Regions from separate parts of the Herbaspirillum sp. NPDC101397 genome, predicted to be linked through region 2. Evidence: riboswitches for the same ligand, from Rfam matches in the RefSeq annotation. Region 2 holds a riboswitch; each other region holds the start of a gene.
What was found. Region 2 has a riboswitch for cobalamin ahead of ACIROW_RS05400 (TonB-dependent receptor family protein). Riboswitches for the same ligand answer to the same signal wherever they lie in the genome.
Positions count from the first base shown of each region.

Region 1: another riboswitch for cobalamin. It lies ahead of ACIROW_RS01035 (CbtB domain-containing protein); the one in region 2 lies ahead of ACIROW_RS05400 (TonB-dependent receptor family protein).
Region 3: another riboswitch for cobalamin. It lies ahead of ACIROW_RS22525 (TonB-dependent receptor); the one in region 2 lies ahead of ACIROW_RS05400 (TonB-dependent receptor family protein).

Region 1 is NZ_JBIWNS010000001.1:210,658-221,269, reverse strand. Features, by position in the region: gene ACIROW_RS01055 (putative cobaltochelatase) at 1-50, opposite strand, end outside; gene ACIROW_RS01050 (cobaltochelatase subunit CobN) at 52-4,191, opposite strand; gene ACIROW_RS01045 ((2Fe-2S) ferredoxin domain-containing protein) at 4,184-4,522, opposite strand; gene ACIROW_RS01040 (CbtA family protein) at 4,612-5,367, opposite strand; gene ACIROW_RS01035 (CbtB domain-containing protein) at 5,389-5,610, opposite strand; cobalamin riboswitch at 5,775-6,088, opposite strand; gene ACIROW_RS01030 (hypothetical protein) at 6,220-6,654, opposite strand; gene ACIROW_RS01025 (hypothetical protein) at 6,701-6,856, opposite strand; gene ACIROW_RS01020 (methyl-accepting chemotaxis protein) at 7,114-8,778, opposite strand; gene ACIROW_RS01015 (cation:proton antiporter) at 8,991-10,289, opposite strand; gene ACIROW_RS01010 (hypothetical protein) at 10,462-10,612, opposite strand, start outside.
Region 2 is NZ_JBIWNS010000002.1:131,876-142,487, reverse strand. Features, by position in the region: gene ACIROW_RS05430 (nitrite/sulfite reductase) at 1-1,209, opposite strand, end outside; gene ACIROW_RS05425 (sulfite exporter TauE/SafE family protein) at 1,276-2,049, opposite strand; gene ACIROW_RS05420 (CysB family HTH-type transcriptional regulator) at 2,179-3,120, shown strand; gene ACIROW_RS05415 (chloride channel protein) at 3,164-4,489, shown strand; gene ACIROW_RS05410 (chemotaxis protein CheA) at 4,576-6,495, opposite strand; gene ACIROW_RS05405 (protein phosphatase CheZ) at 6,495-7,229, opposite strand; cobalamin riboswitch at 7,643-7,904, shown strand; gene ACIROW_RS05400 (TonB-dependent receptor family protein) at 7,967-9,889, shown strand; gene ACIROW_RS05395 (FecCD family ABC transporter permease) at 9,907-10,612, shown strand, end outside.
Region 3 is NZ_JBIWNS010000011.1:46,260-56,871, forward strand. Features, by position in the region: gene ACIROW_RS22505 (LLM class flavin-dependent oxidoreductase) at 129-1,178, opposite strand; gene ACIROW_RS22510 (ABC transporter ATP-binding protein) at 1,175-1,939, opposite strand; gene ACIROW_RS22515 (FecCD family ABC transporter permease) at 1,939-3,018, opposite strand; gene ACIROW_RS22520 (ABC transporter substrate-binding protein) at 3,015-4,139, opposite strand; gene ACIROW_RS22525 (TonB-dependent receptor) at 4,129-6,312, opposite strand; cobalamin riboswitch at 6,564-6,815, opposite strand; gene ACIROW_RS22530 (ABC transporter substrate-binding protein) at 6,959-8,182, shown strand; gene ACIROW_RS22535 (GGDEF domain-containing protein) at 8,193-9,401, opposite strand; gene ACIROW_RS22540 (methyl-accepting chemotaxis protein) at 9,785-10,612, shown strand, end outside.

The DNA of each region.
Region 1 (10,612 bases), on a different contig from region 2:
AGTTGCGGCTGCCCGACGATCGCCGAAAATGGAAACAGAGGAACGCTCATATCAGACTCCACGCGGGGTTTCGCCGCGCGCCTCCAGCAAGGTTTCGCTTTTGAGATAAAGCTGGCGCAGGTCTTCCAGCGTCTGCGCCTGCGGCTCTTCCCACATGCCGCGGCTGGCCGCTTCTAGCAGGCGTTCGGCAATCGCGTTCTGGGCCCAGGGATTGGCCTCTTCGAGGAAGCGCTGCATGCCCGAATCGAAGGCGTAAGTCTGCGCCAGTTGCTCGTACATCCAGTCGTCCATGACTTGCGCCGTGGCGTCATAACCGAACAGATAGTCGACTGTTGCAGTCAGCTCCAGACCACCCTTGTAACCGTGGCGCTGGATGCTGTCGAGCCACTTGGGATTGACCACGCGCGAGCGGAACACGCGCAGCGTCTCCTGCTTCAGATCGCGCACCTGGGCGCGCGCCGGGTCGTGGCTGTCGCCGAAATAATGACGCGGCTGCTGTCCGGTCAGGGCGCGGATCGTCGCGATCATGCCGCCGTGATATTGCAGGTAGTCGTCGCTGTCGAAGATGTCGTGTTCGCGGTTGTCCTGGTTGTGCAAGGCCACTTGCACGCCCGACAGGCGCGTGCGGAATGCGTCGCGCTGGTCGCTGCCCTGCTTGTCGCCGAGCTTGCGCGCATAGGCGTAGCCGCCCCAGTTGATATAGGCCTCGGCAAAATCAGCATCGGCCTGCCAGTTCTTTTCCTGGATCAGCGGCAGGATGCCGGCGCCGTAGCTGCCGGGCTTGGCGCCGAAGATGCGATAGGCGGCGCGCTCTTGCGCCTCATCCTTGTCCAGGCCCTTGCCTATCCAGTCGCCCAGTTCCTGCAGGTAATGCTTGCGCACGAAATTCTGGTCGAGCGGCTCATCGAGTGCGATCACGGCGTTGACGGCGTCGTCGATGAGGTCGATCAGTTGCGGGAAGGCGTCGCGGAAGAATCCGCTGATACGCGTCGTGACGTCGATGCGCGGACGCTGCAGTTCCTGCAGCGGCACCACCTCGATGCCGAACACCTGGCGGTTGCCGGGACGCCATACCGGTCGCACGCCGAGCAGGCACAGAATCTGCGCAACATCGTCGCCGTGGGTGCGCATGGCGCTGGTGCCCCAGATGCTGATGGCGACGCTTTCCGGATGTGCGCCAGTTTCGCGCACGTGGCGTTCCAGTACTTCACGCGCGAGCTGCTGGCCGACGCGCCAGGCCGATTGCGACGGCACACTGCGCGGATCGACCGAATAGAAATTGCGCCCGGTCGGCAGGATATGCGCCATGCCGCGCGTGGGCGAACCGCTCGGGCCGGCCGGCACGTAGCCGCCTTCCAAACCGAGCAGCAGATTGCCGATCTCGTCGCCGGCGCGATGCAGGTTGGGCAGCAACTGGCGGCAGGTGAAATCGAGGACACGACGTAACGCTGCGAACTTGTCAGTTGTCGGCGCCGGTGCTTTGGTAAGCGCCGGGGCTGCGGCCGGAGGTCTGGCGCGCGCCTGCATCTTCATCTGGCCGATTACGCTGCCCGGTTGACGCAAAGAAGCAGTTTGCAGGCGCGGCTTGTCGATGCTGAGATCGCCGAACATGGATTGCAAGATGCCGTCGACGGCACCGGCTCTGTACTCGCGCTCCTGCAAGGCCTGCATCAGCCGCACGCACAAATCATCGATGGCTTCGATCGCATCGGCGCGCGTGACCACGGCGCGGCCGGCGATACGCGCCAGCGCGCTGTCGGCGTTGAGGCGCTGGCCCTTGTTCTCCAGCAGCATGTCGAGCTTGAGGCCGAACAGGCGCGCCATTTCTTCCTGCAGACCGGGGATGTCCTGGTTCGGCAGGCGCGTCAACGACACCAGCATGTCCGGCATCTGCGTCACATCCGGTGCGCGGCCGAGGATGTGCAGGCCGTCGCGGATCTGCGCGGCACCGAGTTCACACAGATAGCCGTCGAGGTCTTCGATCAGGTGGGCGACGTCGGAGCCGCCCATGGCGCTGAGCGCTTCAGGCAATTCGCCCTCATGGCTGTGGTCGTGCGGATGGTCGTGATCGTGGTGGTCATGACCGTGATCGTGTCCATGCACATGGCCGTGATGATGGTGATGTCCATGTTCATCGTCATGGTCGTGATCATGATGGAGCAGCTTCATCTGCAGGTCGCTGTCAAGATTGGTCTGTTTGACCAGTTCCCAGATCTGCTGCTGCAGCAGCGGTAGCTTGGACGGGTCCAGCACTTCCACTTGATAGTACTCATCCACCAGTTGCGTCAGCTGCGCCAGCGCGCCGTAACTGTCGGCGGTAGTCATCGGCGGCGTCAGGTGATCGACCACGACCGCGTGGCCGCGCCGCTTGGCCTGCGAACCCTCGCCCGGATCGTTGATGATGAACGGATAGAACAGCGGCATGTCGCCCAGCAACGCATCGGGGAAGCAATTCTCCGACAAGCCGACACCCTTTCCGGGCAGCCATTCCAGCGTGCCATGCTTGCCCACGTGGACGATGGCGTCCGCGCCCCACTCGTCGCTAAGCCAGCGGTACAGGCCGTAATAGTGATGTGTCGGCGGCAGGTCGGGTTGATGGTAGATCGCATCCGGATCCATGCCGTAACCACGCGGCGGCTGCAAGGCGACGAAGGCGTTGCCCAGCTCGACGCCGGCGAATGCCAGATGATTGTCATGGACGTAGGCGACACCGGGCGCGGCGCCCCATTGCGCTTCTATCTTTTGCTGCAAGACGTGCGGCAGCTCGGCGAACCATTCGGCGTAGCGCTCTGCCGACACGCGGCCGACGGCGTGCTGCAACTGCTCGCTGGTCAGATAGGTGTTGTCGTAGGAGCAGCGATCGACCAGCGTATGGATCAGCGCGCTGCCGCTCTCGGGCAAGTCGCCGATGGCATAGCCGGCATCGCGCATCGATTCGAGGATGCGCATCAGCGAGGCCGGCGCGTCGAGGCCGACGGCATTGCCGATCTGTGAAGCCTTGCTGTTGGAGTTGGTGAAGATGAAGGCGATGCGCTTGTCGGCATTGTCGAGCGCGCGCAAACGCGCGAAGCGCGCCGCCAGGCCGGCGATGCGTTCAACGCGGTCGGCCACGGGATGAAACTCCACCACGTCGCCGGACAAGCCCGCCGCCTGCGCCTTGAACGACAGCGGCACGCTGATGATGCGGCCGTCGAACTCGGGCAGCACCACGTTCATGGCGGCGTCGAGCGGGTTCATGCCGCGCGTCGAGATTTCCCACTGCTCCTGCGTCATGCCGCTGGTCATGGCCTGCAGCACGGGCACGTTGAGTTTTTCCAGCACCGACACCGACCAGCCCGCAGGCGTCGGACCGCCCGGCGTGATTTCGCCCATCGCGAAGGACGTGGTGTTGATCAGGACGTCGACATGTGCGCCCTTCTCTCCCGCGAAATAACTGAGCGCCGCCGGCAGATCGGAGTCCGCTGCCGAAGTGCGCAGCGAGGCCGTAAAAATCGGCAACACGTCCATGCCGCGTTGCTCCAGCGATGTCACCAGCGCATCGACGAAGCGCGTGTTGCCGCTCATCCAGTGGGCGCGATAAAAGATGATGCCGACTGCCGGTTTGCGGCGGCCTGCGACATCAATGCGCGATTTAAGTCTGAGCTGAAGCCAGTCGGCAATGCCCGCATCCTGTTCGAGATCCGGATGATAGATCCCGTGATCAGGCAAGGCCACGGCGGACTCGTAAGCGAATCCGGTCAGCAGCAAACGGTCCGACACGAAGCGTAGAAATTGCGCCAGGTTCACGCTGCCGCCGCCGTGGAAATACGCCAGAGCCTCGCGCAGCACATCTGTCGGGACAGTCGACACTGCCGCCAGTTCGGCGTCGGGCTCACCGGCGCCGCTGAGCGCAATCAGATGGCGTCCCTGACGTTGCGCATGACGCAGCAGTTCGGCAAATCCGGCAACACTGCCGAGACGGCCGAGGATGCGCAGCACGATGATGTCAGCGTCGGCCAGTTCGTTCTGCAACAACTCGCTCATGCGTGTTTCGTTTTCTACGCCTTGCAGGTTGATGCCGATGGTTGGCGGAAAATCGGCCGGCAATTGCGTCAACGCGTGATGCACGATCGCCAGGTCGGTGGACGCATGGGTCAATACGGCAATGCGTGCAGACGTTGCAGCGACGGATTGTGTTGCCTGGTCAGACATTTTCTGGTTCCTCGGGATTGACGTCGCCGCTGCCGAGGCGATGGAAGATCAGGTCGGTGACTTCGCGCCCGCCTTCCAGATGCTCGATCACCACGCGTTCGATCGCGGCGGCATCCTCGCAGCGATACCAGACGCCTTCGGGATATACCACAACGACCGGCGCCTGCGCCTTGCAGGCCACCATGCAGTGGGTGCGCGTGCGCTTGACGCGCAGCTCGGGGCGCGCGTCGATCTGCTCGCCGAGCACGGCGAACATGGCTTCGGCCAGCACGCCGTTTTCGGTGCAGCGCGGGCCGGTGCACATCAGGACGTGGCGGTGGTGGGTTCTCATGCGTTCAGTTTCTTAATAACCAAAATGCCGATCCGGCTGCAGTGACCGGATCGGCATCCAAAATGACAACCTGAGTTTCAGGCGAATTTTCAGACGAATTTTTTATAGAAGTAACCGATCAGTCCGCCCAACGTCAGCCAGAATATGCCATTGGCCAATGCGGTGGCGTGGATGAACGCCTGCGCCAGCTCTTCCGGCGCGGCGCCGCCCGGCACTGCCGGATGCGGTGCGCCGATCAGGTGTGGCACAACCACCAAGACCAGTCCCAGCAACTTCAACGTCCAATGGCGCGCATAGACGCCGAGACCCAGGCCGGCGGCAGTCAATCCGGCCGTCATGATCCACCACAACTGGCGCGCATGCAGCGGCGCCGCCACGGTGCCCGGCACTTCCGGCGGCAAGCCCAGCGACGGTGCGACGAAGAACACCAGGTAACCGGCCACGCCCCACAGCAATCCGGAGCGCCAGGTCACTTTCTTGCCGCTGACCAGGATCGCGGCGGCGAGCAACAGGCCGAAGCCGATCGCCATGCTGACGTTGGCCAGCACGGTGTAAGCGGTACGCTCGAAGCCGTTGGCAGGTTCCCATTCATCGGCGTGTTCATGTTCATGCTCGTGAGCTTCCGACGCGGCAGGCGCGCCGGTGGAAGCTGCAGCAGAAGCTGGTACCGCGGCGGCGTGCGACTGCTCATGCGCCTTGGCGGCTGCGGCTTCTTCGTAGACTTCCGCCTGCAGGATAATGCGGGAGACTTGCGCCTGCTGCACGGCCGTCAGCAACAGGCCGGCCAACGCGCCGGCCAACAGGACGACGGGGGCAATCCGTCGCAATACTGCGAAATTGATCATCGGGGTAGTCCGCCTGGCGTCTTAATGGCAAGGAAAGCCGGCCGAATGACGACCGTCATGCGCGGCGTTGTGCAGTTCCACGGCGGAGGCAAATCCGGCAGCGTAGATCAGTGCGGCGCCGAGCACGAATGCGGTCAGGCCAGGCAGGATGCGATCGCGCCAGAGTCGCGCGCCGGAAGCAGAATTGGACTCGGAGTCGAGTGTATCGGTATCGTGGGCGGATGCGCCGGTGATGATTGCCATGTGTTTTCCTTCGGATGGGCCTGAGCCGGATTGAAACCAACCGCTTGCGGCGCTAAAGCGAAGCAGCGCAGCGGAACCGTCACGAAGGAAAATCAGGAAACAACGCGGGGTGCAAAGAAACAGCATTCCGGAAGCAGTCCGTCGATCGCCCTCCGCGATGCAAAACAAGTCGTTATACCGAGGGCCGGTCTCCGGGCTTGAGAATGGTTCACAGCGAGCATGATCTCGCCGGAACCGGAATCTGCGCCTTCCCATGCCGTGTTGGTAACACCGGTGCACAGTGGCTGGATGCAGATTCGCTGATTCGCTTACCGTTGCGGGGGCAGCGTGGGTTTTGCCTGACGGATCACATGGCATTGCAAACGATGATAAATAGCAATTCACCGACGTTCACTGCAATTGACCGACAAACGCACCGACTTCCCGATTAAATCCAGCGAATGACTATTCGCAGGATACCCAAGGCAATGCTACCCCGGCAGTATAGGTGTCGCGCGCCATTCTGGCAACCTGGAATCGGCTTGCATAAACGCTTGCGGGCCGGTTATCCAAATGGATAACCGGCCCGCTTTGGGCTTCAGCAGAAGCCTGGATTACTGCGTGATTCTGTTACTGATTGGGCCCTCTCGCGACCTTTTTGGGAGGCTCCGGGGTCAGGTTGATGGGGTCGCTGGCGGGAAACGTGTCTTCCAAGGCATCGTCGAGATCGTGATCACGCTTGATCTTTTTCGACTCCTTGACGCTATCGGTCTGTTTTTCGAGCTCACGTTCGTCGGCGGCGACGATGTCTTCGCCGCTTTCCTCGTCACTGGCGACTTGCTCGACCGACTCCGGCACTTCCGGAGCGCGGTCCCGCGAGCCGCGTTCGACCGAGGCACGCTCGCCGGTGCCGTGCGAATCGCTGTCGGCTTCGGTGGCGATGTTCATCATGTCGCTGCCGCTGTCCGAGCTGTCGCCCGGCCCAAGCGCGTGGTTGTCGTGGCCTTTGCTTAATTGCCGATCGGAAGTCGGCAAGACGTCTGGATCCAATGTGCTGGTTGCCATGATGCTGTACTCCTCATGTGTGATGCTTGATTGTTCGTGCACGGCTCTACGCCATTCTGATCGGCGTCTCGGGCGGCTCGGGGATGCCGGGCTCGGGCGGATTGAGAGGCGGATCTTCCACCGGGTTGTATTCGTCCGGCGGGATGTCTTTAGGTGGCGGCGCGGTCGGCGGCGTTTCCTGCGGTTCTTGCGGTGTATGCATGCGCACGCCTCCTCACATTGGATTCTGGTGAGGAATCGGATCCTGCGGCGGGCTCGGATCCAGCGGCGGCACTTCTACCGGCGGGATGTCTTGTGGCTTGTGCATGGAATGTCCTTTCTGCTGCAATTTAAGCTCAAGGTCGAGCTAAAAGCGACGCGGGTCGAAGGCAACGCCGACCATTCACGTCACAGCGACAGGCTACCCGCTGGCGCGGGCGCTGCGTATAGGACAAACACTTTTTCGGGCTTCCGCAACTCTTACGCCGGCGCCACCCCAAGCAGGGAGGGACGGCGTGGTGTCAATTGCGGAGCGATTTCCGGAGCAGTCGCCAGCAACTGCAACTCGCCGGCTTCAGCGTCGGAACCGACCCGGAACGCACTGACCGCATCCCAGAGCTTGCGCGCCTGCTCCTGCATGTCGGCGGTGGCGATGGCGGCTTCCGCCACCAGCGTCGCGTTGGTGCGCGTGACGGCATCGATGCCGGCAATCGACTGATTGAGATCGGCGATGCCGCGATGCTGGGCGTCGCTGGCGGCGGCGATCTCATCCATGATGCCGACCACGTGCTCGACCGAATCGACGATATCGCGCATGGTGCGTCCGGCGTCGTCGACCTGACGGCTGCCGGCATCGATGCGCTCAACCGAATCACCGATCAACAGCTTGATTTCCTTTGCAGCTGCGGCGCTGCGCATGGCGAGCTGACGCACCTCGGTTGCCACCACGGCAAAGCCGCGGCCGAGCTCACCGGCGCGTGCGGCCTCCACCGCAGCATTGAGCGCGAGGATGTTGGTCTGGAAGGCAATGCCGTCGATCACCGAGATGATGTCGACCACCTTGCGCGAACTGTCCTTGATCGAGGTCATCGTACCGACCACCGAAGAGACGATCTCTCCACCCCGCGAGGCGACGTCCGCTGCCGACTGTGCCAGCCGGTTGGCTTCGCCGATCTGCCCCGCATTGCGGCCGACGATGTCGGCCAGCTCGGCCATGGCGCCTGCAGTCTGTTGCAAGGAGCCGGCCTGGGCATCGGTGCGCGCCGCCAGATCAGTGTTGCCGACGGCATTTCGCTGCGATACGCGGAAGATGCTTTGGGTGCCGTTCCGCACTTCGCTGACAGTCTGCAGCAAGCTTCGATTCATGCTGCCCAGGGCGTTCAGCAACTGTCCTGTCTCATCCCTGCCGCCGGTCGCGATGTGCGCCGTCAGATCACCTGCCGCCACGCGGGAAGCCAGACTCACCGCTTCGTTAAGCGGACGCGTGATGCTGCGATTCAGGCGCCATGCCACCAGCACCGCCAACAACATCGCCACTGCACAAATCGCAATGGTCGCCAGCGTGGTGCGACGGCCGCTCTGCGCGAAATCGTCCAGGTCGCGCTGGATCTGCCCCTGTTCCAGTTTGACCAGCTTGTCGATGGATTCCAGCCACTGGCTCTGCAGGGGCGCCACTTCGGCATTGAGCAGCTTGGTGGCCTGCCCGGCATTGAAGCCGGCGGCGAATTCTTCCGCCTGCCGCATGAACGGTTCGCTGCGGCTGTCATAGGCGGCCATATCCGAGATGATGGCGCGCTCTTCTGCGGTGACGCCGAGCTTGAGCAAGGCATCCTGATTGACGCGGTAGCGCTTGCGTTCGATGCCGATGCGGGCCATTTCCTTTTGCATGGCGCTGAGATCGGTCAGCGTGCCGACGTTGCGCGCGGCCTGGCCTTGGCGGAACAGGCTTTGGCGCATCAACGCGGCGATTTCGGATTTGCCGTTGGTGTGGCTGAGCGCCGCGGCCAGCTGCTCCTGCGCATGTTGCGCGGACAAGCCGGCCAGCGCAGTGACGGCGGCCATCAGCACCAGAATGACGCCAAAGCAAAGCGACAGCCGGTGGCCGATTTTCAACTGCATCAGCGGCTTCAGAGGGGAAAATCTCATGCGGTCTCCTGTGTTTCCGATCAGGCGCCGACCTGGCAAGAGACTTGAGCAGAATACAAGCTGGCCGACGTTATTTTATGTAGTTTTACTAGTTTTTATTTATTCTGGCACAGGATGTCGATTATTTCCAGCGAATTACGCCTTAAATACGCTGCTTCGCCGCGCAATTTCAAATCAAAGTAAAAAATGTGAATGTAGTAAATGTAGTTTTATTACTTTATTTCTTTCCCTGATGTGGCGCCTCCCTTGACCGCAACGCGCTTGCGCCAATACAGGTGCATCAACGGCGTTGATGAAATGCCATGCAACAGGATGGACAGCGCCAGCACCGTCAGCACATCCTGCGCGATGCGCGCATTGAGCTTGTCATGCCAGAACTGCAGCACGAAGCACAAGTAATAAAGCGAGCCGACGCCGCGAATGCCGAACCAGGCGATCAGCCAGCGATGCGACGTCTCGGTGCCAGAGCCGAGCAGGCCAAGCGCCACCGCAATCGGACGCACGATGAAGAACAGCAGCCCGGCAATCAGAACGCCCTCTCCCGACAATCCGTATTCAGATAACAGGATGCCAATCAGCAGCACCATGAAGAACTCCGCGAAATGCTCCAGCTGCTGGTTGAAGCCAAGCACGGTTTCGGTCAGGTAAACCGGCGCCTGTTCAGGATGAACGGCAGCGGCGTTCTTGCCGCTGTCCTGCGCGGCGGCAATCAGTTCGCCGGCCGGCTTGTCGCCGCTGCTGGCTGACTCCACCTGGCGCATCGCCAGACCTGCTGCGAACACGGACAGGAAGCCGATGCCGTGGATCAGCTCCGCCACGCCATAAGACAGCATGATGATGCCGATCGCCATGAATTCCTCCATGCCGAGCGCGAGGCCGAAACGCTGGCGCGCAAACAGCACCATACGCGACAAGGCCCACCCCGCCAGCGCGCCGCAGCCGATGCCAGCGAACACACCCCAGGCGACGAACCAGCCAAAGTGATCGACCTGGGCAATTTCGTCGGTCACACCCAGCAGCATCAAGGCCAGGATCACGAACGGGAAGGCGCTGCCGTCGTTGAGACCGCCCTCGCCACTCAGCCCGAAACGCAACTGATCGGGATCATCGACATTCTTGATCTGGACATCGGACGCCAGTACAGGATCGGTGGGCGCCAGGATAGCGGCCAGCAGCATGGCCACGGCAAACGGCAGTCCGAACAGGAAGGCGATGCAGATCGCCAGCAAAGGCACGGTAATCAGCATTGACACCACGCCAAGGCGCAATGGAAGCCACCACAAACGACTGCCTTCGCCGCGAAAAGCCACCCGGAGCTTGAGTCCGACCGTAAACAGCGACAGCAGCAAGGCCACGCGCGTGATGACGGTCAGCGCGTCGGCGTGCGATCGCAGATCGATGTGGATCAGGCCGATGCCGGCAGGCCCCAGCAGCCAGCCGATCGGCAGGTATAGCATGGCCGCGTTGAATGGCAGTCGCTCGAGCACTGATTCGAGGAATACCATGAACATCAGCAGGATGCCGGCGATCAGGAAATAGACGGTAGGAATGTCGATGTGCGCTCTCCGCTTGGTACAGGTAGCAACATGTGAAAGCGGCAGCTGACTTCCGATGAGGTCAGCTGCCGCCTGTGCGCCAAGGCGCGATGAATGAATCCGATGCTAACGTCGGAGAAACAACGCCTCAATGCTGCTCGGAAGCGGCGCCATCCTTGCTGCGAGGCACCAGCCCGTCGTCGGCGTTGGCGCCCGGATCTTCGGTGCCGTCCGGTTCGACCAATTCAGCCGGCGTCGTTGTCGGGGGCATCGAAGGCCGCACCGTGGGAGCGACCGCA
Region 2 (10,612 bases):
CGTTGCCAGACCGTGCGCCTTGGCTTCTTTCCACAGCGCGTACAGTTCGCTTTGCTTGACGTCGGCCAGCACCAGGTTCTGCTCGTGCGTGACGCGCAGTTCCGAGAAGCTGTAGCGGTCGGCCAGGTCGGCGACGAAGTCGAGCTGGTCGGCGGTGATGTCGCCCGGCGGCACGCCGGTTTTCTTCAGCGACAGGATCGCGGCGGCATAGCCGGGCACCTTGTGGTCCTTGACGTTGCGCTTGATCCAGTTGGCGAAGCCCTTGTCTTCGGCCTTCAGGCGTTCGTATTCGGCGTCGTTGGCCGGCAGCGTTTCGTATGCAGGCTCGGTGAAGTAGTTCGCCACGCGTTGCAGTTCTTCTTCGGTCAGCGTCGACGGGCCGTCCTTGATGTCCTGCCATTCGGCTTCGACCTGGCGCGCGAATTCTTCGGCGCCGATGGCCTTGACCAGGATCTTGATGCGCGCCTTGTAGATGTTGTCGCGACGGCCGTACTGGTTGTACACGCGCAGGATCGCTTCCAGGTAAGACATCGCGTGTTTCCATGGCAGGAAGTCGCGGATCTGGCTGCCGAGGATGGGCGTACGGCCCATGCCGCCGCCGACCAGTACGCGGAAACCGACTTCGCCGGCTTCGTTCTTGATCACGTGCAGGCCGATGTCATGCACGGCGGTTGCAGCGCGGTCCTGCTCGGAACCGCTGATGGCGATCTTGAACTTGCGTGGCAGGTAGGCGAACTCGGGATGGAAGGTGCTCCACTCGCGGATCAGTTCGGCGTAAGGGCGCGGATCGACGATCTCGTCGGCGGCGACGCCGGCCAGTTCGTCCGAAGTGGTGTTGCGGATGCAGTTGCCGGAGGTCTGGATGGCGTGCATCTCGACCGTTGCGAGCTCGGCCAGGATGTCCGGGGATTCTTCCAGCTTGATCCAGTTGAACTGGATGTTCTGACGCGTGGTGAAGTGACCGTAGCCGCGATCGTATTTGCGCGCGATGTGGGCAAACATGCGGACTTGGCGCGATGCCAGCAGACCGTAGGGAACCGCGATGCGCAGCATGTACGCATGGCGTTGCAGGTACAGGCCGTTCTGCAGGCGCAGGATGCGGAACTCGTCTTCGACCAGTTCATCGGAAAGGCGGCGGCGGACCTGGTCGCGGTACTGGGCAACGCGCTCTTTGACGATCAGGTGATCGTATTGGTCATAACGGTACATCTTGTCATCCCTGTTAACGTCTTGCAGAAGTCTTTCATGGAGACTTCATGTGATAAAAAAAACAGCCTACCAAATCAGCTTCAAGGCAACGCTCGTCAGCGTAATCGCCAGCAGGCCACGCAAAAATTTCTCCGGCACCGCACGCGCGGCGAAGGAGCCGATGGTGATGCCCGGTACCGAACCCAGCAGCAACGCGCCGAGCAGGCTCCAGTCGATCGAACCCAGCCACCAGTGACCGAATGCCGCAATCGCCGTCAACGGCACCGCATAAGCGATGTCGGTACCGGCGACTTCCGCCGGCGACAGGCGCGGATACAGCAACACCAGCAGCGTGGCGCCGACCGCACCGGCGCCGATCGACGAGATCGTCACCAGCGTGCCGAGCACGGCGCCTGCCAGGATGGTCGCCCGGGACAGCTTGAGGCCTTGCAACTGGCGCTCCGGATGGGCATTCAGCCAAACCTGAAGTTTACTCTTAAACAGCAAAGCGATCACCGTGAGGAAAACGGAGATTGCGATGGAATAACGGATGACAAGGCTCATGCCCTCGCTGACCGCGCCGAAGTGCTTGAGCAGCAGTGTGGTGACGACGGCTGCGGGCAGGGCGCCGTAGGACAGGCGGCGCACGATGTCCCAACGCACGGTGCCCTTGAAGCGATGCGCGAACGTGCCGGCCGTCTTCGTCGCCGAAGCAAAGGCCAGATCGGTGCCGACCGCCACGCTGGGGTGGATGCCGAACAGCAGCGTCAGTAAGGGCGTCATCAGCGAGCCGCCGCCGACACCGGTCAATCCGACCAGCACACCGACAGCAAAACCACTGACTACATAAGAAACAGTCATAACACCTCGTCTATAACAGCTCGAATCGTAATAAACTTAGCCTTCAAACCAAACTACATACTATTTATTTGCTTATATGCACAATCGGCATATACAAATTCATTTGCTGAGCATATCGAAGGACAAGCCATGAATCTGCATCAATTCCGCTTCGTCAGGGAAGCGGTTAGGCAAAACTACAATCTGACCGAAGCCGCCAAAGCGTTGTTCACCTCGCAACCCGGTGTCTCGAAAGCGATCATCGAGCTGGAAGAAGAACTCGGCGTCGACATCTTCACCCGTCACGGCAAGCGCATCCGCGGCCTCACAGAACCGGGCCGCGCGGTGTTGCGCTCGGTTGAACTGATCATGCAGGAAGTGGATGGCCTCAAGCGCATCGGCAAGGAATTCGCCGCCCACGACAGCGGCAGTTTCACCATCGCCACCACCCACACCCAGGCCCGCTATTCGCTGCCGAAAGTGGTGCAGGCCTTCACGCAAAAGTACCCCAAGGTCAGGTTGTCATTGCTGCAAGGCAATCCCAAACAAATTACCGAGATGGTGCGCAACGACCAGGCCGACATCGCCATCGCCACCGAAGCGCTGGCATCGGGAGAGGGACTTGTCTCTTTGCCATGTTATCAATGGGAGCACGTGGTGGTGGTGCCGCCCGACCATCCTTTGCTGAAATCCAAAAACCTGTCGTTGGAAGAAATCGCCGGCTATCCGCTGATCACCTACGACGCCGCCTTCAGCGGCCGCAGCAAGATCGATCACGCGTTCTCGCTGCGCGACCTCAAGCCGGACATCGTGCTTGAAGCCATCGACGCCGACGTCATCAAGACTTACGTCGAGCTGGGCATGGGCGTGGGCATCATCGCCGGCATGGCCTTCGACGCCGAGCGCGATCGCGGTCTGCGCTCCCTGCCGGCCGGACACCTGTTCGGCACCAATGTCTCGCGCGTGGCGCTCAAGCAGGGCGCCTACCTGCGCAGCTATGTCTACACCTTCATCGAATTGCTGGCGCCGACGCTCAACCGCAAGTTGATCGGTCAGGTCATGGAAGGCGAGAAGGACATGTACGAGCTCTGAGTTGCCTGCGGGCAGCCGGATCAACGATGGGAACTGAAACGCGATGATGTCTATGCTTGCCGGCCTGCATGGCCATACTCTCCGCCGGGCGCGCCGGTTGTGGATGCAATACGGGATTCTGTGGCTGGGCGCGGTGCTGGTCGGCCTGGTGGCGGTGATGTATGCCTGGCTGATCGATTTCGGCTTCGAAATGTTCAGCGCCATGCGGCGCGATCACGCCTGGCTGCCGCTGGTCCTGACGCCGGCCATGAGCGCCTTGTGCGTGTGGCTGACGCGCCGCTTCTTTCCGGGCGCCGAGGGCAGCGGGATTCCGCAGGTGATTGCCTCGCTGGCGGAGGAGAATGATCGCGGAACGCCACGTCCTTCCCGTGCGCCTGCGTTGCTGACGCTGAAGATCCTGGCCGGCAAGATCGGCATCTCTTTTCTGGGTATTTTGGGCGGCTTCACTATCGGCCGCGAGGGACCGACGGTGCACGTCGGCGCGGCGCTGATGTACAACATGCGCCGCTTCTATCCGCGTCCCAGCGCCATTCTGGAACGACGCCTGATCCTGGCCGGCGCCGCTGCCGGCTTGTCGGCCGCTTTCAATACGCCGCTGGCCGGCATCGTGTTCGCGATTGAAGAGCTGTCACGCAGCTTCGAGCAACGTGCCAGCGGCACCGTCATCACGACCATCATCTTCGCCGGTATCGTCGCGCTCGGGCTGAACGGCAACTATACCTACTTCGGCACCATCAATGCCGGCAATGACAGCGCGCGCGAACTGATCGTCACGGTCATCGTCAGCGGCATCCTGATGGGCGTGGCCGGTGGCATCTTTTGCTGGCTGCTGCTCAATACGCACAAGTGGATTCCGGCACCGCTGCGCGCCTTGCGCGCAGAACGTCCGGTGGTGTTTGGCGCCGTGTGCGGTCTGATCGTCGCGATCATCGGTTTGTGTGCAGGCAGCATGACCTTCGGCAGCGGCTATGCCGAAGCCAAGGGTTTGCTGAGCGGCCAGACGCAGTTGTCAGCGTGGTATCCGCTGGCCAAGATGGCCTCGATGGTGGGGTCTTACCTGCCGGGGATTCCGGGCGGCATCTTTGCGCCGTCGCTGTCGATCGGCGCCGGCTTCGGCAATCTGCTGCACATGGTGTTCGAGCATACGTCGCTGTCGATGCTGATCGCCCTGGCGATGGTGGGCTATCTGGCTGCAGTGACGCAATCGCCGATCACCGCCTTCGTGATCGTCATGGAAATGATCAACGGCCATGCGCTGGTGATTTCATTGATGGCGACAGCCTTACTGGCCAGTCGCGTCTCGCGCTTCTTTGCGCCGCCGCTGTATGAGGCGTTGTCGGAGCGCTACGCGCACGCCACCGTCAAATGATGCCCTGAGAAGGATTTGCTCAGGTCATAAAAAAGCTGACCCCGCGAACGGGCTCAGCTTTTTTCGATGGGACTTGAAGAGTTTGCTTAAACTTGCGCCACAGCCTTGGCAGCGGAGCGGCAGCCTTCCAGCAGGAACGAGAGGCCGACCACCAGCACCAGTTCACCCTCAGCAGAGCGTGCAGTGCCGGTAATGCCGTTGGTCTGGATCGCGGTCAACGGTTTGATCACCAGGTCGGCCGTGCCTTCCACGGCGCCGACGCTGAGGATGTACGGATGCGGCACCGCCATGACGATACCGACACGTTCATTGCCCGGTTCATAGCCAAGTACGCCGGCCAGCGAATGCACCGGCAACGGACGACCCTGATCGCGCAACACCGGCGCGCCACCGACTTCATCGAACTCGGCCGGCAATTCCACCACGCGTTCCACCACTGCCATGGGCAAGGCCAATGCAGCACCGGCGGTACGCACCAGCATGGTCGGGATGATCGACAATTCGATCGGGAGGCGGATCGAGAAGCGCGTGCCGACGCCCAGTGTCGAATCGATGCGGATGGTGCCGCGGTGTTTTTCCACGGCCGTTTTCACCACGTCCATGCCGACGCCGCGGCCGGACACGCTGGACGCCACTTCCTTGGTCGAGAAGCCCGGCAGGAACACCAGTTGCAGCGCTTCGTCGTGACTTTGCGCTTCATGCTCGCCGATGAGGCCCTTGCCGATCGCCTTCTTGCGCAGGAAATCAGGATCCATGCCCTTGCCGTCGTCGAAGATTTCAATCATGACGCTGCTGGCTTCCTGCCATGCCTTGAGCGAAATGGTCGCCTTGTTGGGCTTGCCGGCAGCGCCGCGATCGGTTTCGATACCGTGGTCGAGCGAGTTGCGCAGCATGTGGACCAGGGGATCGTAGAGGCTGTCCACGACCACGCGGTCGACTTCGGTTTCCGCACCGGAGATCGCCAGGTCGACGTCCTTGCCCAGATCCTTGGCCAGTTCGCGCACCAGGCGCGGGAATTTCTGGAACAGGCGGCCGACCGGCTGCATGCGCGTCGACAGCGTGGCGCGTTGCAGTTCGCTGGAGTAGCGCGATGCGCGGCCCAGGGTTTCGGCCAGCGTCGACATCAGCGATGCGGCGGTGCCTTCGAACTTGAACTGTTGCAGTTTTTCCAGCAGCACGGCGGCCTGGTTGGCGGCTTGCACCGATTCGCCGGCGACTTCGAGCAGCGCGTCGAGCTTGCCGGCATCGATACGGATGCTTTCTTCCTTGGCGTTGCCGGGTTGATTGTCGGTGGCGCGGCGCGCTTGTACGGGGGCAGCGGCCGGCTTTGGCGTCGGCGTCGCCGAAGGCAGCGACTTCGGATGGCCGGAGCTGCTTTCTGCTTCCGCAGGCGCTGCTTCGACGGCTGCAGCAGCAACTGGCGCAACTTCTCCGGTACCGCCGGACACAGCCTGGTACAAGGCGTTCCAGTCAAGCGAGCCGTCAGCGCCGAGAACGCTGGCGCCGCCGTTGGCGGAAGGCGTCGAGCCGGCAGCCGGAGCGGCCGCACTGACAGGCGCTGCAGCACTGGCAGCAGGTGCAGCAGCAGCAGCAGGCGCAGCAACAGCAGGCGCCGCCGCATTGCCTTCAATGGCTTGCGTCAGAATGTCTTCAAGGTCCTGCGGCATCGACGCCAGGCTGGCCGGATCGGCGCCGTTGGCCAGCTCGTTGAGCTGGTCGGCGACAAAGCCGCTGGCCTGCAGCGCCGCTTCGATCGCCAGCGGCGTGACCGGCGCCTTGCCGGTGCGCAGGGCGTCGAACAGGTTTTCCGTCAGGTGACAGGCCGATACCATGGCCGGCAAATTGACGAAGCCCGCACCGCCCTTGATGGTGTGGAAGGCGCGGAAAACCGCGTTCAGAATTTCCAGATCGTCAGGATGCCGTTCAAGAGTCAGCAGATGCTCTTCAACGCTAGTCGCGAGGTCCAAGGCCTCAACGACAAAATCCTTGAGCATTTCGTCATCCATTAGAACCCCAGGTTAGCGAGTAAGTCATCCACATCATTCTGCGCCATGGCCGAGCCGGGAGCAGAAGGTCCGTTCAACAACTCAACCGGCTTGTCGGCCTGGATCGCCGCCTTGACTTCCGGCGGTGCGTTGTCGCGCAGCAGTTGCGCAAGTTCGCGTTCCGCCACGGCGGTGATGCCGACGATCTTCTTGATCAACTGCCCGGTGATGTCCTGGAAGTCCTGCGCCATCATGATTTCGAGCATGCGGGCTTTTTCGACCTCGGTGGCTTCGATCACGGCGGAAGAGAATTTCTTGGAATCGTTGGCCAGGTTCTTGAATTCGTCGATGGTCATCTGGCCGGCAAACAGGCGCGCCCAGCGGTCATCGATGTCCTTGGCTTTGCTGGCGAGTGCGTCCTGCGCAGGCATGCCGGCGTCAATCGAATTGAGCACCTTGTTGGCGGCTTGTTCGGTCAGCGTGGCGACATGCTCCAGGCGACCCTGGGCATCGCCGATCTGCGATGCGACGTCTGACAGCGAGCGGTCGTAGCCGAGTTCGCGCATGGAGTCGTGCAACAAGCGAACGATGCCGCCCAGGCGTTCGTACATGGGCTTGTCGGTCTGGTCTTCGAGCGGATCTTCTGTTGCGGCCGAGGGGGCCGAAGCTGCCGGCGCGGCTGCCGGGACTGAAGCCGGCAGGGTTTGCGCCGAAATCTCGTCGAATAGTGCTTCTAAATCAACGTCGTCACTCATGATCTTGGTATCTCCATACAAATTTGATGCGTTATTTGCTTCCGCCGCGAGGCAGGTAATCTGTCACAACTGAATTACATGGTTCGACGAGATGGTTCGGTGATATGAAGCTCCTGTTGCTGTAAGTGCGCGGCAGCGGCCGCCGGATATCCATTGCATATCGGCAACAAATAAAAAATCTGTAGAGAGCTTGCCCCTGTTTTTGCCCGATCCCCCGGAGAGTGTCCCGGTAGGGACGGACTTCCGCTATTTGTTGAATGGATTATAAGTCCCTGTCAAGCGGCTCCATCGGCTAAAAAGCGATGAAAATTCCCCATTTAAATGGCGTTATGACGATCTTGTTGATCTTCGGGCAATCATAATGCAAGCCCGCTTCGTTTGTCACGGATGATTGCCGCCTGTGGCGTTGGCGCATACAATTGCGCCGTTTTGGTGCTCGCCGGCATGTTCGTGCCGGCAGTTAAACGGGAAGCACGGCGCGGTCGCCTGGGATACCAGGATCTCCGCCAACGTGCGCTGCCCCCGCAACGGTAAGCAAGCGCCGTTCCTTGTCGGAACGGCAACCTGCCGACTTCGCCACTGTGACCCTCCCGCATCTTTCGCGCGGCAAGGCATGGGAAGGCGCGGCGGGCCAGGCTTGCAGCCCGGATACCGGCCACGACAGGGGAACGCCCAGGCGTTCCATTTCAATCCGGCTTGCGGGGAGGCAGGCCCGGAGATCATTGCAAAACGACATCATGAAATTCACCGTCCCATCCCGCCGCGGCGCGATCGCCTGCGCTGTGTTTTCACTTGCACAATCGCTGGCGCAGGCCGCCGACGACCCCGGCCTCACGCCGGTCGTCGTTACGGCGTCGCGCTTTCCGAACGATCCTGCGTTTCCGCCCGTGGGCGCGACCATGATCGGCGCCGAAGACATCCGCAACGCCGGTATCGACAACGTCAACGAGGCGATCCGCAAACTGGGTGGCGTGTATGGCCGTCAAAGCCTGGCGGGGCCGGGCGACTTCGCGCTAGACATGCGCGGCTTCGGCAGCAATGGCGATCAGAACATGGTGATCCTGATCGACGGCGTCCGACTGTCGGAAAACGAGTTGTCGACCGCCTTGCTGTCGTCGGTGCCGATCGACTCGGTCGAGCGCATCGAGATCGTACGCGGCGGCGGCAGTGTACTGTATGGCGACGGCGCCACCGGTGGCACGATCCAGATCGTCACCAAACGCCCGGCTGCGGATGCAATCCGCGGCAGCGTGGTCGGCGAAATCGGCAGCAACGGTTTGCGCAGCGGCCGCGCCAGCGTCGCCAAGGGCTGGGACGGCTTCGCCCTGAATGCCGCGTACAGCAAACAGCATGCCGACAACTACCGCGACAACAATGCTTCCAACCAGGAGAATTTCAGCGGCACGGCGCAATGGTTTTCCAATCAAGGTCGCTTCGGCTTGCGGGTTGATCTCGCACGCGCCGACTACGGCCTGGCCGGCTCGCTGAGCATGGCGCAATTCCTCACCAATCCGCGTCAGGCCACCACGCCGAAAGATTACGGCTCCTACGACAGCGACCGCATCACCGCTTTCTTCGAGCGCAAGTTCGGCGCGCTGGAAGCCGCGGCCGAGTTGTCGCATCGCGAAAAGATTTCGCGTTCCAGCTATGGCGGAGGCGCGGTCAGTGAAGTGCATAGCCGCACCACCCAGTTCTCGCCGCGCTTGCGCCACATCGCCGAAGGTGGCGTGTTGAAGAACGAACTGGTGGCCGGCGTCGATTTCTCCGAATGGGGGATCGGCAACGTCGACGGCAGCGGGGACGCGGCGCAGACTGCGCGCGCGGCCTACGTGCGCGACGAAGTGCAGATCGCCGGCAACACCCGTATCGCGCTGGGTTTGCGCCATGAGGTCATGGACAAGCGCAGCACCGCCAACGCCTACGACAAGGCGCAAGGCGTCAACGCCTGGGAGGTGCAGGCGAGCCACGCGGTGCTGCCGTCGCTGCGCCTGTTCGGTAAAGCCGGTCAAAGTTACCGGTTGCCGACCGCGGACGAAAACCGCGGCATCGTGCTGGCGGCCGGACAAATCCTCAAGCCGCAGACTTCGCATGACCTGGAGTTCGGCGCCACCTGGGGCGGCGCCGACAACAATGCCACGCTCAGGTGGTTTCGACATCGCATCAAGGATGAGTTGTTTTACGATCCCACCGTCGGCGCATTTGGTGCCAACGTCAATCTCGATCCGACCAAGCGGCAGGGCGTCGAATTGGAAGCCGCCGCGCGCCTGAACGCCGACTTCAGCCTCAAGGCGAATTTCCAACACATTGCAGCCGCCTTCACGGACGGTCCGAATGCCGGCAAGGAAATGGTGCTGGTGCCAAAGAATACTGCCTCGGCGCGGCTCAACTGGCAGTCCGGCAACCAGACCGTCAACCTCGGTGTGCTGTGGGCCGATGCGCAGCGCTACGGCAGTGACTTCAGCAATACCTGCAATGCGCGCATGCCGTCGTACACCACGGTCGATGCGCGCTACGCGATGCGCGTGAGTACGTGGGAGCTGGCGCTGACCGGCAGCAACCTGGGCGACCGGCGTTATTTCTCGCAAGCCTTCGGCTGCGCCTCGGGCATCTATCCGGAAAGCGGCCGTGCAGTAAAATTCACCGCCCGTTACGACTTTTAAATCACCTCAAGGACTTCATGCGCAGAGCGATCTTGGTGCTTTCCTGCCTGGCCGTATTGGCCGGGCTGGCGCTCGTGCTGGCGGGTCTGTGCGGCAGCACCGGCTGTCTGCGCCCAAGCGGTGATCCTGCCGATATCGCCATGCTGCTGCAATTGCGCGTGCCGCGCGCGTTGACGGCGTTCACCGTCGGCGCCTTGCTGGCGATGGCGGGCGCGCTGATGCAGGTATTGCTACGCAATCCCTTGGCTGAACCCTATGTGCTTGGCGTCTCCGGCGGATCTGCGGCGGGTGCCTTGCTGGCGATGCTATTGGCTGCGTCCATCGGTTTGCCGCGCCAGAATATCGCTGCCGTCGGCGCTGCATTGGGCGCCGGCCTGGCGGTGCTGCTGCTGTTCGGCCTGGTCGGGAAATCGCTGCGGCGCTTGCCGCTGTCGCCGATGGCGGCCGGGCATCGGCTACTGCTGACCGGTGTGATGCTGGCGGCCGGTTTCGGCGCCGTCATCACGCTGGTGCTGACGCTGGCGGGAGAGACGCAATTGCGCGGCATGGTGTTCTGGCTCATGGGCGATCTCGAAGACAGCCGCTTCCTGCCGGTGGCCGCCGCCATCGCGGGCGCGGTCTTGCTGTGGTCGACATGGAATGCACCGCGCTTGAACCTGCTGGCGCGCGGAGAGAGTTTTGCACAGTTGCTGGGGGTGCCGGTGGTGCGACTGCGCGTGGCGA
Region 3 (10,612 bases), on a different contig from region 2:
GTGCTTCGGCAGAAGCCGGGTTATTTTCGTGGGCCAACGAGAAAAATCAAATAGATGATCAAGAGATGTATAGAACGCATTTCGCCAGCGGTCAATTCGCGCATGTGGCCGACGATGCCGCCGGAAATCTACAGCGCTGACTCCTGATCGCCGTGGACAGAATGATGATGCGCCCGCGCCAGCAGCTCGAATGAGCGCAGGCGATCTTCCAGTGCGTAAGTCCAGGCGGTGATGCCGATCTCGTCGGCGCCGGCGTTGTTGGCCAGCCGATGCAGCTTGCCCATGACCTCGTCGGCGGTCCCGACAAAATTACGTTCGAGTTGCAGCTCGATGCGTTCGCGCTGCTGCGCCGTGTAGGGATAGGCCAGCGCGGTGTCCACCGACTCCAGCGGCTCGCGCACACCGTCGTCGAGACGCGTGCGCCACAAGCCGCGCGAGGCGAACAGGCGGCGCGCTGCTTCATGCGTATCAGCCGCCAGCGCCCAGGCCATCATGGCCGTATAGGGCGCTTCGCATAACGCACCGGGGCGGAACGCGGCGCGGTAGGCGTCGAACGCGGCCTCGGAAATTCCCACGCTTTGTTCTGCCGAATAGTTGAAACACATCGGCAGACCAAGCTGGCCGGCAGAACGCGCACCGTCGATGGAGGTCACCAGCAGCCAAGCTTGCGCGACGCCGGGATTGTGCGGCAGCGTCTTCAATCCGGCCAATTTGTCATCGTCGCCCGGCGTCTGCTTGGACAGCCACGTACACAGCTCACGTATCTTTTGTTCAAACTTCAGGCGGTCGCCGTCGCCTCCGGGATTGAGCGCGCGGAAGGCATTGCCGTCACCGCCCGGCGAACGTCCAAGCCCGAGATCGATGCGTCCGGGCGCGAGCGCCTCCAGCACATTGAACTGTTCCGCCACCTTGAACGGCGCATAGAACGGCAACAGGACGCCGGCGGCGCCGATCCGGATGCGCGAGGTCAGCGCGGTGAGCGCACCGAGCAGAACCTCCGGCGCGCTGCCGACGATGGCGGGATTGCTGTGATGCTCCGACACCCAGAAGCGGTGATAGCCGATCCGTTCGCAGTGCTGCGCCAGCTGCAAGGTATCGCGCAGCGCGTCGGCGTGCGTCGTGCCGGCGGAATAAGCCGACTGGTCGAAGGCGATCAGGAGTTTGCGCGCAGCGGTCATGGCGTGCGCAGGGGAATCACATAAGGAATATCGCCGTCGCTGCCGATGCGCGCGCTGACGCCGTAGACCGCCTCGATGTGCTGCGGCGTGAGCACCTCGCGCCAATGTCCCTGCGCCACCACACGGCCTTCCCTCAGCATCACCAGGCGATCGGCGAAACGCGCCGCCAGCGCCAGGTCGTGGATGGCGATCAGCACGCCGCTGCCTTGCGCGTCGGCGATTTCGCGCGCGGCGGTCATGGCTTCCAGCTGATGATGCAAGTCGAGATCGCTGGTCGGCTCATCCAGCAACAGCAAACGCCCCTGCTGCACCAGCGCACGCGCCAGCAGCACGCGTTGCCGTTCGCCGCCGCTGAGTTCGTCGCAGGGGCGCAGCGCCAGCGTCTGCAGTTTGAGGCGCTCGATGGCGTCGAGCACGATGCGGCGATCACGATCGCCGCTGTTCCAGGTGCGGTGCGGCGCGCGGCCCAGCGCAATCATGTCGGCCACGCGCAGCGACATGGCCGGACCGGTATGCTGCGGCACATACGCAATGGCGCGCGCCAGGTTGCGGCGCGACATGTCCTGCAGATTGTCGCCGGCCAGCGTCATGCCGGCGTGCTGCGACGGCATGATGCGGTTGATGCATTTGAGCAGCGTGCTTTTGCCGGCGCCGTTGGGGCCGACCAGGCAGACGATTTCTCCCGCGCCGACTTGCAGGTCGATGTTGTCGAGGATCAGGCGCTTGCCATGACGGTAATGCAATCCGGAGATGTCGAGCATCACAGGCCCGCCTTGTGCCGGCTCGACAGCAACAGATGCAGGAACAGCGGCACGCCGACGTAGGCGACGACGATGCCGACCGGGATGATCACCGGCGCGAACAACAGGCGTCCGGCCATGTCCGACAACAGCACCAGCAACGCGCCGACGATGGCCGAGAAGGGTAACAACCAGCGATGGTCGCCGCCGATCAGCAGGCGCGCGATATGCGGCGCCACCAGCCCGACGAAACCGATCACGCCGGTGAAGCTGACCACCGCAGCGGTGATCATTACCGCCACCACGGTCACCACGGTGCGCACGCGGCCGACCGCAAAGCCCAGCGAGGCGGCAATGTCGTCGCCGCCGGCGGCGAACGCATTGAGCGCCCAGGCATGCCATTGCAGCAGTGGCGCACCAAGCAGCAAGACGCCGCCGGCCACCGCGACTTCATTCCAGGTGCTGCCGTTGAGCGAGCCGAAGGTCCATTGCACGATGGCCGCGAGTTGCTGTTCGGTGGCGACGAACTGCACGCTGGCGGTCAACGCGCTGAACAAATAGGTCAGGCCGACGCCGCCCAGCACCAGCATGGTGGCGCTGACGCCGCGCAGCGCCGAGAAGGCCAACACCAACGTCGCGCACAATACCGCGCTGGCGAAGGCGGCCGCGACGGTCATATACAGGCCGCTCCAGGCGCCCGCGATGCCCGTCGCACCTGACAAGATCGCCAGCGATGCCCCGAACGCCGCCGCCGGCGAAATACCGACCGTGTAGGGACTCACCAGTGGATTGCGCGTGATGCCTTGCATGGCCACGCCTGCCAGCGCCAGGCCGGCGCCGGCCACCACCGCCATGACGACGCGCGGCAGCCGCAGCTGTTGCAGCAGCGAGATTTGCCACGCCGGAATGTCGCTCAGCCACGCCGCCGGCAGTAGCGGCGCGAACAGAGCGCGGAGGCTGGTCGCCATGCCGAATTTTTGCGCGCCCAGCGATCCGGCCAGCGCCATCGCGGCGATCAGCAGAGCGACGCCGGCGACCATCGCCAGCGCATTGCGACGCTGATGACGCTGCAACGCTTGCATGAGAAGAGTCTTGTTCATTTGCGCAGCTCCGCCAGCGATGCGGTGTAACCACCCGGCGCCGGCACCTGTTGAAAATCCTCCAGCCAGGTGCGCATGACCTGGTCGGGATCAATGTCTTTGAAGCGATCCGGATACAGCCATTTGGCGATCTGTAATGCACCGATGATCTTGGAACAACCGCCTGCCAGGTAATAGCTGATGTGATACACCTGCACAGGGAGATTGCGCACCGCCGGAATGCGATCGAAGCCGGGGCGCGCGGCGACCGCTTCCAGTACTTGCAGCGAGAACGCACGGCTATGCGGTTCGTACTGGCCTGGTTCAAGTTTGACGATGACGTCGGGCATGCGCGCGACGACTTCTTCCGGATCGACGCTGAAGCCCTGCACACTGCCGCGCGCCGACGGCTGGCTGAGGACGCTGACGTCGCGGAACACATTGACGCCGCCGCCGACCTCGACCATGTCGTGCCAGCCGGAGCCCTTCAACAGGGTCTTGTAGGCGCCGACTTCTTCAATGTAGACGCGCTTGCGCTGCGCCATCGGCAGGTTCTGCAAGCGCTGCGCCAGCAGGTCGCGGTAGCGGCGATAGAAAGCGTTGAGTTTGGTGGCGCGTTGCGGTTGCTCGAACAGTCGGCCGAACAGCGTGACGTTTTCTTCATGCTTGAGCACGTCCCAGGCAGTGACCACTACCACCGGGATGCCGAAGCGGCCGAGCACGGTGACCGCCTTTTGCCAGTCGCTGTTGCGCGGGAAGAAAACCGCATCCGGCTGCATCGCGACGATGGCTTCGTAATTGGGACTCGACTGCCCCTGTCCTGCCAGCATGGCCGGCGTCACCGTCGGCCAGTAGCTATGGCTGCGCGCGGAGTCGATGTCGACGCCCACCACCGGCTGCATGCCGGCCACGGCGCGCACGAATTCGGTGGTGTAGCGGTTGAAGACGACCACGCGTTTCAGCGGCGTCTTCAGGGTGAGTTCACGACCGACGTCGTCCTTGAACGTCAGGCTGTGAAGGGTGTCTGCGGCATGGACCGAGGGCGCCCGCACCAGCAACGGCAGCCCCAGCGACAGCAGCAACAGCCGTCGTCGTTGGGGCTGCTGCTGTTGCTGCAGCGGAATGATCCGGTCAAAACGCATAGTTGCCGGTGACCGTGTAGGTGCGCGGTGCGCCCAGGATCCATTGCGTCGCCGTGCCGGCGTAGGTCGATGCGGCGTAGACCTTGTCGGTGAGGTTGTCGATGCGCAAATCGAACTTCAGCTTCGGAGTCGCCTTCCACGCCACGCCGGCGTCGAGCACGGTGTACGCCGGCAGGCGCGACTGGTCGGTGTTGTCCGAGTAGCGATCGCTGACGTAATGGGCGCCGGTGCGGGCTTCCACTTGCGGCGTGGCGTTCCACAGCACGAACAGGTTGCCGGTGCGTTTCGGCACGAACTGCGGACGGTAACCGGCCAGCGAGGTCGCCTTGCCGCCGACCGTGGCGACGAAGTTATCGAAGCGCGCCTGCAGCACCGAGGCATTGGCCTCGACGCGCCAGTCGTCGTTGAGCTTGAAGGTCAGCGAGCCTTCCAGGCCGCGCGACGATTGCTGGCCGACGGTGTCGGAGAGGGCGGTGTTGTTGATGTTCGGCGCCAGCAGGTTGTTCTTGATGATGCGATAAGCCGCCAGCGTCCATTCCACGCGGCCGTTCCACAAGGCTTGCTTGACGCCGACTTCGGCCTGCTTGCCCTTGGACACGCCGTACTGCATCTGCGATGCGCTGATGCTGGCCAGCGAGGTGACCGGATCGGATGCCACCGCGTATTGTGCGTACAGCGAGGTGTCGGTCACCGGTGTGAAGACCACGCCGGTATTCCATGACACCGCATTCTGGTTGCCGTTGGCGGTCAGGCGCGTGATGAAGTCATCGCGCTTGGTCTGGTAGTTGTCGCCGCGCAGCCCGCCGGTGATGGCCCATTGCTTGTTCAGCTGATAGCGGTCTTGCAGGAACAATCCGGCCTGGTCGACGGTAACGCGATACAAGGCGCGGATGGCCGGCGAGTTGCCCTGTGCGAACGTGCCCGGATTGAAGTTGAGCGCATTGACGGTGGTGCTGCCGGCGAAGTTGCCCGCGGCGTTGGTGTTGTCGTTGCGGTCGTAGAGTGAGCGGTTGAGGTCAAAGCCGACCACCAGCTGGTTCTTGTTGCCGAACAGCTCGCTGTCGATGGTGGCGTAGCCGTGATCGCCGTATTGGGTCTGTGCGCCGACGATGTCGCGGTAGTTGGAGCGCGCGACGTTGCCGGTGGCCGGGTTGTACGTGTAGGTATAGGTTTCCTTGTAGCGGCGGTCGTGCTTGATCAGGTAGACGTCGTTGTTGAGCACGACCTTGTCGTTGAGCTCGTAACGCGCGCGCAGATAGGTGCGGTTTTCGGTGAAGCGCACCTGGGCGTCATCGACGTTGTAATTCTTGAAGCGCGTGCCGGGTACGATGGCGCCGTTGACGATGGGCGTGCCTTCGTAGCTGCCCGGATGGATATCGGCGTAGTCGTTGGCCAGCGTCAGAGTCAGGTCGCGCGTGGCTTTCCACAGCAGCGAACCGGACACGGTCAGGCTGTCGCTGCGGCCGCGGTCCATCCAACCGTCCGAATTGACGTGGCTGACGTCGAGGCGATAGGCCAGCGTGTCGCTGAGCGGGCCGGTGCTGTCGAAGGCCTTGCGATAGGTGCCGAAGGAGCCGGCCGAAAACTGCACCTCATTGGACTGCTGTTTCAGATTCAGATCGGGCCGCTTGGGCACGACGTTGACCGCGCCGCCGACGAAGCCCGTGCCGTACAGCACCGAAGCGGGGCCGTTGAGGAACTCCACGCGTTCCACATTCCACGGATCGACCGGGAAGGTCACGACGCCGCCGGCGTTGTACAACTGCAAGCCGTCGTACAGTTGCGAAATCGAATTGGGGCCGTAGAAGCCGCGCGCCGACAGCGAGTTGTTGCCGTTGCCGGAAAACGGCACCGAGGTCACGCCGGGCGAGCGCGTTTCGGCGTCGAGCAGGGTCTGGTAGCCACGGTCGCGGATGGTGTCGCCCATGATGACGGCGACGCTGGCCGGGGTTTCCAGCGGCGTCAGGTTGAGACGGCCGCCGGCGGTCGAGGGCGCCTTCAGGCTGCCGCCGTCCTGGGTCGATACCGTGATCTCGGGTAGCGAGGCCTCGGTCGCTTGTGCGAAGGCGGCGCCGGCGTGGAGGGCGGCAAAGGTACCGAACGCGCCGGCCAGCGCATACGGCAAATGAGACAGGCGCGGTTTGCCCGTGCGCAGCGATGCAGAGTGTTTCATGTGAGCTTCCCTTTGATGACCGCCATATCCGTGGCGCGTGGTGTATGGTGGCGGTCTGTTTTTGTACGGCGCGCATCCCCGCGCGCTGTGATCAAAGGAAACGGGCAAAACGGTGAGTGAGTGAAGTGCGAAGACGGCGGACGCACGAATGCGGCAAGCGACGACAGCTCTCGCAAACGGAGGCGGTCGAGCGGATGACGGATTCGGTATGCAGTGCGCAGTGCTTCGCAGTTCACGACATACCCCGGCCGCTCGCTTCCATCCGTTCTGGCCGGTATCCGGGCTAACAGGGCCGATCGCCTCGCCTTCCCATGCCTGAAATCTGAAGCGGCACAGTGGACTATGGAGGAAACCTGTCGCGCTACATCAATGCGCGACGCCTGTTTTACCGTTGCGGGGACAGCACACGTTTGCCGCTGCAACAAACTAATACACAGCGCGTGTTTCCCGTTTAACTGCGGTCAAGGAATCTGACCGCGAGCACCAAAACTCCGCCATGATACGTGCGCAGATGGCTTCCTGCAATGCGGCCGTCCGGGTCCGCCGTTGCTGACATGCTGAATATTTTCCTTCCTGCAACAAGGACGCGTACAGGTGCAAATTCCCGACGCTCGCTATACTTGTCGTCTTTACCGGGAAGGACACCATGAATTCGCGACTCCGCTTTACGAACATACTGCAGTTCACCGCCGTTGCGGCGGTGCTGGCCACCGCAGGTTTTTCCGGCAACGCCGCCGCCCAGGCCACCATCAAGATCGGCGAGATCAACAGCTACAAGGCACAGCCGGCTTTCCTCGAGCCGTACCGCCAGGGCTGGGAAATGGCGCTGGAAGAAATCAACGCCGCAGGCGGCGTGCTCGGCAAGAAGCTGGAAGTGATTTCGCGCGACGACAACGGCAATCCGGGCGACTCGGTGCGTGTGGCCGAAGAGCTGGTCAAGCGCGAACAGGTGTCGCTTCTGTTCGGCGGCTTCCTGTCCAACACCGGTCTGGCGCTGACCGACTACGCCAAGCAGCGCAAGATATTCTTCCTCGCGGCCGAACCGCTGACCGACAAGATCGTCTGGCACAACGGCAACAAGTACACCTATCGTTTGCGTCCTTCGACCTACATGCTGGTGGCGTCGCTGGTCAAGGATGCCGCCAAGCTCAAGAAGAAGCGCTGGGCCATCGTCTATCCGAATTATGAATACGGCCAATCCGCCGTCGCCAGCTTCAAGACGCTGATGAAGGCGACGCAGCCGGACATCGAATTCGTCGCCGAGCAGGCGGCGCCGCTGGGCAAGATCGACGCCGGCGCGGTCACGCAAGCCCTGGCGGACGCCAAGCCGGATGCGATCTTCAACGTGCTGTTCGCGACCGACCTCGGCAAGTTCGTGCGCGAAGGCAATACACGCGGTCTGTTTGAAGGACGCGAAGTGGTGTCGCTGCTGTCGGGCGAGCCGGAATACCTCGACCCGCTGCGCGCGGAAGCGCCCAGCAACTGGCTCGTGACCGGCTACCCGTGGTACGCCATCAATACGCCCGAGCACAAGAAATTCGTCGACGCCTATCGCAAGAAATACAACGACTATCCACGCAACGGTTCGCTGGTCGGTTACAGCGCGCTGATGTCGATTGCGGCCGGGCTGAAGAAAGCCGGCAGCGCCGATTCGGACAAACTGGCGGCAGCGTTTTCAGGTCTGAAGGTGGAGACGCCGGTGGCGACCATCACCTACCGCGCGCAGGATCACCAGTCGACGCTGGGTGCTTTCGTCGGCCGCACCGGCGTCAAGGACGGCAAGGGCATCATGAGCAGCTTCGTGTACGTCGACGGCGCCAGCCTGCAACCATCGGACGCGGAAGTGAAGAAGCTGCGCGCCGCCGATTGATCAGGCAGCGTCAGGCCCGCACCACATTCCTGCCGGCGTTTGCCGGCAGTTTTGTTTCCGGCTGTGTTTCTTCCATCGCCACCCGGTTTCGGCCGCCATTCTTGGCGACGTACAGAGCGCGGTCGGCGCGCGCGTTGAGGCGGTCGGGACTGTCGTCGCGTCGCGCAAAGGCGACCCCGATGCTGATACTGTAGCGGCAGGCGCCGAACTGGCCCGACACGATCTGGGCTTCCGCCTGTGCGCGCAGCGACTCCGCCATGGCAGCGGCATCGGCTGCGCTTGTGGCCGGCAACAGCAAGCCGAACTCTTCTCCGCCCAGTCGCCCCAGCGCATCACCCGGCCGCATGACGCCGCGCGCCATCTGCACGAAGGCGCGCAATACGTCGTCGCCGCCGGCGTGGCCATGGGTGTCGTTGATGCGCTTGAAATGATCCAGATCGATCAGCAGCAGCACCGGCGGCGCTGTCGGCTGTATCGGCTGCCCTTCCGCCAGCAAATCGCGCGCGATGGTTTCGAAGCGTTTGCGCGTGAGCGCACCGGTCAGGTGGTCGTGGTTGAGCGCGTGTTCGACCTTGGCCAGCATGGCGTCATGCACGATCATCACCGCGATCATCGTCAGCGTCGGCATGACTACCGCGCCGACGGTCAGCAAGCTGATGTTCCAGACACTGTTGAGCATGGCCAGCGATTCGTCCGGCGCCAGCGTCAGGAAGTACAGGCCGCGCACCAATTGCGTCGCCGCGAACAGGAAGGCCATCAGCGCCGCGAACCAGAAATTATATGGACTGCGATCGCGCGGGCGATGGCGCAGCAGGATCACGCCGACGGCAGTACAGATGATGGCGTTGAAGCTGGTGGAGGCGGCAACGCGCAGCGGCAGGTTGGCGTCGACGTAGCGCCACACGACCATGGCGACGCCGACCAGCGCCACGCCGGCCAGCATCTGCTTCCACCGCGTCGGGCGGCCGAGAAAACGCGCGCAGCCGGCGTAATAGAAGGCGCCCGCCAGCGACACGATGACGTTGGCAACGACGATGGAAATGGCATCGGGAATTGTATTGCGCAAGGCCAGCAACGGAAGCGACACCACCATTGCCAGGTTGGCGAAAAACCATTCGCGCACACCCGCCACCGGTGAACGCAGCAGGGATCCCAGCACCAGCAGCATCGCCACGCTGAACAGGGCGGTCGTGGTGAGAATCGAGACAACGGTCAGCATGGCGCGCAATGAAATCAAACAGGAACGTATTGTAATGCGCAAGGCCCGGCCGGCGGCGGTCGATGATTTCTTTGCATAAAGTGTCGGCAGAGCAGCGCGCGCAGGCATTCATTGCTCTTTCTTGTATTTTTGTAAAAAGATTTCTGACCATTTCTGCCAGTTCAACCTCATTTCCACCTGGAAATCCGGCGCTAATCCAGCACTGGAAAGGGTTGTGTATAAAAACTATTGAATTGATGAAAACTATCAATTTTTACTATTCATTGATATTCCCTAAGATTGCGTCAGCTAGCGGTTGTTGTGCACCGCAAGATGCGAACAACCGCCAAAACAAGATAAAAAGCGCCGACTCCGGACGGCGTACAACCTCAGGGAGCATCACCATGAACCAATCGCCACGGCCTGCCATCAGCGTCGCAGCCCGCCTCGGAATCAGCTTCGCCATCGTGTTGGCCATGATGGTGGCGCTCACCGTGCTCAGCATCATGAAGGTCAATGCCATCGAAGGCAGCCTGAGCACCATCAGCGACGACAACAACGTCAAGCAGCGTTACGCGATCAACTTCCGCGGCAGCGTGCACGATCGCGCCATCGCATTGCGCGACCTGACCCTGGTGGGCGACGCCGAAGTCAAGGACGTCACCGGCCTGATCAGCAAACTGGACAACGACTACCAGCAATCGGCGCAACCGCTGGACGCTATCTTCTCCGGTGAAAAAGGCAAGAACATCCGCGCCGAAGAACGCGCCGACCTCGCCGCCATCAAGGCCATCGAAGCGCGCGCCATGCCGCTGGTGCAACGCATAATCGTCGCCCGCACCTCGGGTGATACCGAGGGCGCCCGCCAGATCATGCTGCAGCAAGGCAAGCCGGCTTTCGTCGAATGGCTGGCGTCGATCAACAAGTTCATCGACCTGCAAGAACAGATGACCCAGGCTGAATCGGCCCGTGCACGCAACCTGGCGCACGGCTTCCAGGCGCTGATGCTGGTCCTGCTGGCGATTGCCATGGCCACCGGCGTCGTGCTGGCGACATTGATCACCCGTCACATCCGCCGCGCACTTGGCGCCGAACCGGCGCAAGTCAAGGAACTGGCCTTCGCAGTCGACCGCGGTGAGCTCTACCACGCCATCGAGCAGGACAAGGATCTCGGCAAGGGACGCGACAGCATCATGGCCGCGTTGTCGGAAATGAGCAGCAACCTGCGCCGC